Regions from separate parts of the Ensifer sp. LBL genome, predicted to be linked through region 4. Evidence: predicted binding sites of a transcription regulator. Region 4 holds the regulator's gene; each other region holds the start of a gene.
What was found. The regulator PhoB, encoded in region 4, activates phosphate uptake and scavenging genes when phosphate is short. The targets are predictions, from matches to a motif close to TGTCATNNANCTGTCAT.

Region 1 (2,200 bases), 430 kb from region 4:
CGATCGCGCCGATCAGCGCCGAAAAGATCACCAGCGGCGTGACGATACCGGGATCGATGATGCCCTTGCCCAGCGTTTCGGCCACGTGCAGGCCGAAGAACAGGAAGGCGATGAAGTTGAAGAAGGCCGCCCACATGACCGCATATTGCGGCCGGAGCACCCGTGTCGAGACGATCGTCGCGATCGAGTTGGCGGCGTCGTGCAGACCGTTCAGGAAGTCGAAGAACAGCGCGATGCCGATCAGTCCGACGAGCAACGGAAAGGCGAGCGTCGCATCCATCAGACGTTCTCGATCACGATGCCGCTGATTTCATTGGCGACGTCCTCGAAGCGGTCGACCACCTTTTCGAGTTCGCCATAGATCTCGCTGCCGATGATATAGGCCATCGGGTTGCTGGCGCCGTGGCGGCGGAACAGGTCCTTGAGGCCCTGTTCGTGCAGTTCGTCGGAGCGGCCCTCGATGCGGGTGACTTCTTCGGCGATCGCGATCAGGCGGTCGTGATTGGCGCCGATCCGATCGAGCAGCGGAATGGCCTCGGCGATCAGGTGCGCGGCCTTGACGACCGTGGTGCCTATTTCGCGCATGCCGGGATCGAAGCTCTTCTGTTCGTAAAGGCGGATCGTCTTGACGGTCTTGTGCATCATGTCGATGGCATCATCCATCGACTGGATCAGATCCTTGATGTCGCCGCGGTCGAAGGGCGTGATAAAGGACCGGCGCACGGCCAGCAGCACCTCGGCGGTGATGTGGTCCGCCTCATCCTCGAGCGCGACGATCCGGTCGCAGTGTTTTTCCAGATCGTCGCCGCCAGCGAGAACCTTGTCGAGCGCATCGGCAGCACCGACGACGGTGCGCGAATGTTTTGCGAAGAGGTCGAAGAAGCGATCCTCGCGGGGAAGAAGTTTGCGGAACCAGGCCAGCATCACACGTATATCCATCTGTGGATTGTCATGCGGCTGTCATATTTCACCAGGTCCTTTATGAAAAGCACCGAATCAAAGGGGTTTGTCGCCTTTCCCCTGTCGATATCGGCCTATCTTGCACGATATGGCGACGCGTCCCATTTCGCCTTGCCTTGGCGGGCGCTTTCGTCCTAGCTGCGCCCAACGTCGAATCCGGACTGCCGATGCCACAAAAGGTCTTTCTCAGCCGCCTGAAACTGATGGAGTTCCGCAACTATGCGGCGCTGTCGCTGGAACTCGACCAGCGCCATGTGGTGCTGACGGGAGAGAACGGCGCCGGCAAGACCAACCTCATGGAAGCCGTCTCCTTCCTGTCCCCCGGACGGGGCCTCCGCCGCGCGGCCTATGCCGACGTCACCCGTGTCGGCGCCGGCGACGGCTTTTCCGTCTTCGCCGAGGTCGAGGGCATGGAGGGGTCCGTGGAGATCGGCACCGGCACGGCTGGTGTCACGGAGGGACAATCACGGCGGCTGCGGCTCAACGGAACGCCGGCGGCGACCGTCGACGAGCTGACCGACCACCTGCGCGTTCTCTGGCTGACGCCATCGATGGACGGGCTCTTCACCGGACCTTCAGCCGACCGGCGACGGTTTCTCGACCGGCTGGTGCTTTCGCTCGATCCGGAACACGGCCGGCGCGCCAGCGAATTCGACCGGGCGATGCGCAGCCGCAACCGGCTGCTCGGCGAGTTCCGTCCGGACCCGGCCTGGCTGACGGCGATCGAGCGCGAAATGGCCGGCCTCGGCGTCTCCATGGCGCTGGCGCGGCAGGAAATGCTTGGCCTGCTGACGGCGCTCGTCGAGCGCACTGTCGACGAGAGCGTCTTTCCGTCGGCCCGCCTGGCGCTATCGGGCTTTCTCGACGACGAGGGCCATCGTCCGGCCTATGATCTGGAAGAACAATATCTGACGATGCTGCGCGACGGGCGTCCGCGCGATGCGGCAGCCGGCCGTACGCTCGACGGGCCGCACCGCAGCGACCTGCTCGTTCGTCACCGGGAGAAAGACATGGAGGCGGCGCGTTGCTCGACCGGAGAGCAGAAGGCGCTGCTCGTCGGGCTGGTGCTGGCGCATGCGCGCCTCGTCGGCGACATGACCGGCCACGCGCCAGTGCTGCTCCTTGACGAGATCGCCGCCCATCTCGATGTCAATCGGCGCGCGGCTCTGTTCGATCTCGTCGATGGGCTTGGTGGTCAGGCCTTCATGACCGGGACGGACCAATCGATGTTTGAGGCGCT
Region 2 (2,200 bases), on a different contig from region 4:
TATGTGGTTACCCTCTATCGATGCCGGATCGTTGGCTCCCAGCAACCGATCAGCGACGGCGAGACGAAGTCGCTACGCTACTTCGCGCCGGCGGACATGCCGCCCCTCGGTCTGCCCTATCCGAAAGCGCTGCTGTTTGCAGATTAGCCGGTGTGCGTTTCCGGTTAGCGCTGCGCCATCAGCGCAGCGACGATCAACGGCAGCGGCCGAACCGCGCCTTGCGGCGCCAGCGACGGATCGGCGGCGGCGCGCTTTGCCCTCTCGGCGCGCGTGTTCGTCGAGATCTTGCCGAGCGGGTGCTGCGAATGCACCCGCATGGGCGCCCCCGTCTCCTGTTCGACAAACAGCGCAAGGCTGCCGATCGAAAGCGGTTTTGATAGGCAGGGCTCGAAGAGGTCGCGCAGTGGTGCCTCGACCCGCCGCATCGCGTCTGGTGCAAGCGGGCCGGTCAGCATCATGTGGAAGCGGTACTCGTCCATCACATGCGGATCGCCCCAACGGTACAGATTGGAAAACTGCGGCGCGGTCAGCCGGTCCGGATCGGAACGCTCGATCTCGTCTTCGCTGAGCGGCGCGCGGAAGGCATCGAACTCCTGGACGACGTTGGCCGCAAGCAGATGCATGGCCGTACTCGGCACCTGCGGCATCAGCCCGAAGCATCGACCGATGCGGGCAACCTCCAGGCGATCGATTTCGAACGGGGTCTGGGCGCCGGCAAAATGCATCAGCGCCTTCAGAAGCTTCGATTCCGTCATATCGGGATGCAGGCGGAACGGCGACATCATCACTGCGTGAAAGCCGAAGCGGCGGGGAACCGCCGTGTGATAGGCGACATCTGCGGCGCTCAAGCCCGCGACCGACGGCAATTCCGTGGGGTCGCCGGAATAGACGTTGCGCCCCAGCCAGCTTGCAGCGGTCGCGGAAAGCGTGTCGGCCATCGGCGGCGTAAAACAAATGGCATAGCGCATCGGCTGGCTCCGGGTATCCCTCAGCGCGGGATGAGCAAAAGCATGCGGTTTTCCGCCCTCACCCCGACTTGTCCAATGGCCGCGTCTTAGGTGATTTGCGTGACAGATTGACGAAGTCGGCCTGGGACGAGCGCAGCAGCCGTCCTCCTTTTTCGGAACCATCCGGCCCATCGCCCGTTCCTAAAAGGTAGGAAAACAAGGATGGAGAAGAAGCGTGACCTATCACAATGCGAACCTTCAGGACGCCCGGATCAAGGAGACCCACGACCTGATCGCGAGCGACAAGGTTGAAGGCACGAGGGTCTATGGCCCCGACGACAAACACATCGACTCGATCGAGCGCGTGATCATCGAGAAGCGCAGCGGGCGCGTCGCCTATGCGGTGCTCGGCTTCGGCGGCTTTCTCGGCCTCGGTGAAGACCACTATCCATTGCCTTGGGCAAAGTTGACCTATGACGAGAAGCTCGGCGGCTATCGCACTGATGTGACTCGCGATCAGGTCGAAAACGCGCCGAAATATCACGGCACCGATGAATACGATTGGAACGCGGAAAACGGTCGCCGTGTCTACGACTACTACGGCGTGCCGCCCTACTGGATGTAATGCCTGACTTTCGATCTCTCGGGTCCCGCCGCCGGCGGGGCCTTTCGCATGTCCGGGGCTAAAGGCTTTTGTCGCGAAGTGCGGCTATGTGATTCCGGCAGAAGAAGGAATCGGGAATATCGATCGTCGGAGAACCGGCGATCTCATCCATGACGAAACGCGCCAGCCGATGCGCAATGCCGAAGCTCACCTTGAAGCCGCCGGTCAGGACCGAAACATTCGAATGGTCCGGATGCCGGCCGACCATCGGCTCCCGCCCCGTCGCCTTCGGACGCAACCCCGCCCATCGCTCCACCACCTCGGCCTCTGCCAGGCGCGGTGCAAGCGCCACGGCGCGCCGAAGCAGTTCATCGAGCTGCGCGTCCGTCGACAGGGGATCGGCAAAACTGTTTTCGCTGGTGCTGCCGACCGCCACATGGCCGTCGTCATGGGCGATGATGTAGACGCCGTCGGCGAAAATCACCGGAAGCGCCGGGTCAATCTCCGCCCGCAGCAGTGCCGCCTGGCCCTTGACCGCCGTGCCGCTCGTTTCCGCCAGCGGCGCTGACACGTCGTCGATCAATTGAAAACTGCCGACACCGGCTGCGATGATGCAATGCTCGAAACCGATCCGGGTGCCGTCGCCGAG
Region 3 (2,200 bases), on a different contig from region 4:
CGGCAGGCCCGTCTCGATCACCTGCTTCAGCACCACCTGATGGCGCACGTCGACCTTGCCGCGATAATAGGGCGAGCCATTGGGCGACAGCAGGATTTCAGCACCGCTTTCGGCCAGCGTCTCGCAGACGCCGAGATCGCCCCAGATGTCCTCGCAGATCGGGATGCCGATGCGCACGCCGCGGAAATTGACCGGCCCCGGCATCTCGCCCGGATCGAACACGCGCTTCTCGTCGAACTCGCCGTAGTTCGGTAGGTCGACCTTGTCGCGGACCGCGATCACCTTGCCGTCGTCGAGCACGGCTATCGAATTGTGCCGGCCGGTCTTTGCCAGCCGCGGAAAGCCGATAATGACGCCCGGACCGCCATCCGCCGTCTCGGCAGCGAGCTTTTCGACGGCCTGGAGACACGCCTTCAGAAAGGCCGGCTTCAGAACGAGGTCTTCCGGCGGATAGCCGGAAATGAACAGCTCCGTCAAAAGCAGGAGATCGGCGCCCTGGCGCGCCGCGTCGGCGCGCGCCTCACGCGCCTTGGCCAGGTTTCCGGCGATGTCGCCCACGGTAGGATTGAGCTGGGCAATGGCGATGCGAAGGAGCGAAGGGGCGTTTTTATGGGCGGTCATGAGCGGGCCTGTCGGTCTGTCCTGAACGATTGCAGCTGACTTTCGCAATGTTCTTTAGCGCAATCTGCGGGAAAATACCCACAGGCAATCGCAGCGACGAGAAAAAAACCGAAAAATTCTGTTTTTCCCGGTCCTTATACTGGGCTGTTCGCGCTGCTTCACGCCACGAAAAGCCACCCTCCATTCCCGTTAAGAAACCATTCATCCCCTGTTCAAAATGACGGGCGTATGACAGTTACACGACGCATTTATGAAATTGGAGAATATGTTGGCCAGTATCGATTCCGCGGTTGCGAGAGGCTCACGTGTCTATGTCGATAGACCGGGCTTCGCCACACGGCACGCCAAGACGCTCGCGGCCACCCGCAGCGCATTCTTCTCCCTCTTCGTCGCAGCCGTTCTGGTGTTTCTCGTCGAACTGATCGTGCGTCAGTCGCTTGCCGATAGCATCGCCTACATGCTCGATCCGACGCGCCCGGCGCTGACGACCGTTGGCGCCTTCTTCCTGATCCTGCTCGCTGTCGACGGCATCTTCGGTCGCGAACACAAGTCGGCCGTGGTGATTGCGCCGCTTGCCATCATCCCCGCCGTCGTCTGCCAGCAGAAGCAGGTCTTCCTGTCCGACCCGCTCTATCCGACCGACTTCCTGTTCGGTCGCCAGATCATGGAACTGATGCCGGTTCTGGTGAAGGACCGTCCCTGGACGGCCGTCGGCATCGCTGTCGGCCTGGTCGTCGCCGTCGTTGGCATCGCTCTCCTGCTGCGTTTTGCCTGGCGCACCTTCCCGAAGCTGACGAAGCGCGAGCGCATCGCCCGCCTCGCCTTCGCGCTGCCGCTGCTCGTCGCCTTCTGGAACATCATGGATTACAACCAGTTCTCGTGGATCCGCGATCGCCTCAAGGTCATCCCGATCATGTGGGACCAGACCGAGAACTACAGGCACAACGGCTTTGCACTCGCCTTTGCCATCAACCTGCCGATGGCCAATGTCAGCGCGCCCGCCGGCTACATGGCCGACGCGATCGACCGTATTCCGGTGAAGCCGCTCCCCGCCGGCACCTCGCACCGCGGCAAGCCCGACGTCATCGTGCTGATGAGCGAATCCTTCTGGGATCCGACCCGCCTGCCGAACGTCAAGCTTTCGCCCGACCCGATGCCGACGATCCGCGAAATGCAGTCGGGCAACGTCTTCTCGCCGGAGTTCGGCGGCATGACCGCCAACGTCGAGTTCGAGGCGCTGACCGGTTTCTCCAACGCGTTCCTGCCCTATGGCAGCATCCCGTACCAGCAGTACATCCGCAATCCGATCCCGTCGCTTGCCACCTTCTTCCGCGGCGAAGGCTACGTCTCGCGCGCCATCCATCCGTTCCAGAGCTGGTTCTGGAACCGCACCGCCGTCTACAAGGCCTTCGGCTTCGACATGTTCAAGTCGGAAGAGAACATGCCGCCGATGCAGAAGCGCGGCATCTTCGCCTCGGACGAGTCGTTGACCAACGAAATCATCCACCAGGCGGATGCGATGGACGATCCGTTCTTCTTTTTCGCCGTCACGCTGCAGGGCCATGGTCCCTATGAGGCG
Region 4 (2,200 bases):
TCGCGTTTGCAACCCCGGGGTTCAGCCGGGGTGCGGTGAGGGATTCTGCCATCCCCAACGCTGAGAACGGAGAGTGCAGAAATGAACTGGACTGACGAGCGGGTGGAGAAACTGAAGAAGCTTTGGTCCGAGGGCCTGAGCGCGAGCCAGATCGCGGCACAGCTCGGCGGCGTCAGCCGTAACGCTGTCATCGGCAAGGTTCACCGCCTGAGCCTGCCAGGTCGCGCCAAGGCCGGCGGTAGCACCACGACGGCGGCCCGTCCGAAGCGCCCGACTTCGGCACCGCGTGCGCCGAACTACGCTTCGCGCGTTTCGGCCCGCCCGGTTGCACGCGCGGCCGGCGCTGTCGTTCTCAAGGAAGAAATCGAAGTCGATCTCGTTGCCGAGCAGGATTTCAGCACCCGGACCGACGTTGTCGTGCCGATGTCGCGCCGCCTCGAGCTGACCCAGCTCACCGAGCGCACCTGCAAGTGGCCGATCGGCGACCCGCTGAAGGAAGAGTTTCACTTCTGCGGCAACGATTCCCCGGAATCCTCGCCTTACTGCACCTTCCATGCGCGGTTGGCCTACCAGCCGTCGGGTGAGCGCCGCAGGGCCCGCTAAGAAGCCGGACAGCATCAATAAAAAAGGGGCCGATCGGCCCCTTTTTTTGTTGGCGACTCCCGGATCTGTCAGCTTTCGAGCGAATAGCCGGCGCCGCGAACGGTGCGGATAACGTCCGGCATGTTCGAGAAATTCAGAGCCTTGCGCAGGCGACCGACATGCACGTCGACGGTGCGTTCGTCGACATAGATGTCATGGCCCCAGACGCCATCCAGAAGCTGCGAGCGCGAGAAGACGCGGCCCGGCGAGGACATCAAGAACTCCAGAAGACGAAACTCGGTCGGGCCGAGGCGCACTTCGCGGCTGCGGCGGTGAACGCGATGGGTCTCGCGGTCGAGTTCGATGTCGCCGCAGCGAAGCAGCGTCGACAGGACCTCGGGCTTTGCCCGGCGCAGCATCGCCTTGACGCGCGCCATCAGCTCCGGCGTGGAGAATGGCTTGACCACATAGTCGTCGGCGCCGGTCGCCAAACCCCGGACGCGCTCGCTTTCCTCGCCGCGCGCCGTCAGCATGATGATCGGCAGGCGCTCCGTCTCGGGGCGCTGGCGCAGCCGGCGGCAAAGCTCGATGCCGGAAACACCGGGCAGCATCCAGTCGAGGATGAGCAGGTCGGGCAGCCGCTCCTGAAGCCGGATCTCCGCCTCGTCGCCCCTCAGGATCGTGTCGACGTCGAAGCCCTCGGCTTCCAGATTGTAACGCAGCAGAACGCTCAGCGCCTCTTCGTCTTCGACTACGGCGATTTTTGGCAACATCAGGTAACGTCTCCTTACCGCGGGCGACCCTTGGGCTCATCGGCCCGGCCGGCGCTCAGACACTCTAAATCTGGAGCACGTCCGCCGATTTCAAAGGCGGGGCGAAAACCGCGTGCTTCAGATACAGGAATTCGGGGCCGCGACCGAAGCCGCGACCGGATCAGATTTCAAAGGGCATGCATGCTTACGGCGCGCTCGGCGCTCAGTCGTTGACCGAGCCCAGTGTCGAAGTGGTGTCATCCTTCGGACGCTCGCCTTCCGGCTGAGCACCCGTCGCCATGTAATAGATCGTCTCAGCGATATTGGTCGCGTGGTCGCCGATGCGCTCGATGTTCTTGGCGCAGAACAGAAGATGCGTGCAGGGCGTGATGTTGCGCGGATCTTCCATCATGTAGGTCAGAAGCTCGCGGAACAGCGAGGTGTAGATCGCATCGATCTCCTCGTCGCGCTCGCGGATGCTGTTGGCCTTCTCCGGCGAGCGCGAAGCGTAGACGTCGAGCACTTCCTTGAGCTGGACCAGAGCCAGCTCTGCCAGGTGCTCCAGGCCGCGGGCGAGCTTGCGCGGAATGCCGGATCCGGCAACCGCGATCACGCGCTTGGCGGTGTTCTTGCCAAGGTCGCCGACGCGTTCCAGATCGGAGGCGATGCGGATCGAACCCATGATCTCGCGCAGGTCGGCGGCGACCGGCTGGCGCTTGGCGATGGTGACGATCGCCTTCTCGCCGATCTGGCGCTCGGCGTCGTCGAGAACGGTGTCGTCCGAGATCACCTTCTGCGCGAGAGCGAGGTCGGAATTGACCAGCGCGCGAACGGATTCGGCGACCATCTGCTCGGCGAGACCGCCC

Region 1: the regulator PhoB is predicted to act here: its motif matches at 948-964, upstream of OKW20_RS07050 (DUF47 domain-containing protein).
Region 2: the regulator PhoB is predicted to act here: its motif matches at 1,068-1,084, upstream of OKW20_RS16840 (DUF1045 domain-containing protein).
Region 3: the regulator PhoB is predicted to act here: its motif matches at 839-855, upstream of OKW20_RS13235 (LTA synthase family protein).

Annotation. Positions count from the first base shown of each region.
Region 1 covers NZ_JBNDJY010000001.1:1,429,975-1,432,174, forward strand. The annotation lists gene OKW20_RS07045 (inorganic phosphate transporter) at 1-280, opposite strand, end outside; gene OKW20_RS07050 (DUF47 domain-containing protein) at 280-924, opposite strand; gene recF (DNA replication/repair protein RecF) at 1,128-2,200, shown strand, end outside.
Region 2 covers NZ_JBNDJY010000004.1:204,368-206,567, reverse strand. The annotation lists gene OKW20_RS16845 (NUDIX domain-containing protein) at 1-147, shown strand, start outside; gene OKW20_RS16840 (DUF1045 domain-containing protein) at 165-968, opposite strand; gene OKW20_RS16835 (PRC-barrel domain-containing protein) at 1,183-1,572, shown strand; gene OKW20_RS16830 (NAD(P)/FAD-dependent oxidoreductase) at 1,631-2,200, opposite strand, start outside.
Region 3 covers NZ_JBNDJY010000003.1:322,403-324,602, reverse strand. The annotation lists gene OKW20_RS13240 (NAD+ synthase) at 1-621, opposite strand, end outside; gene OKW20_RS13235 (LTA synthase family protein) at 890-2,200, shown strand, end outside.
Region 4 covers NZ_JBNDJY010000001.1:1,001,612-1,003,811, forward strand. The annotation lists gene OKW20_RS04895 (GcrA family cell cycle regulator) at 82-603, shown strand; gene phoB (phosphate regulon transcriptional regulator PhoB) at 672-1,355, opposite strand; gene phoU (phosphate signaling complex protein PhoU) at 1,558-2,200, opposite strand, start outside.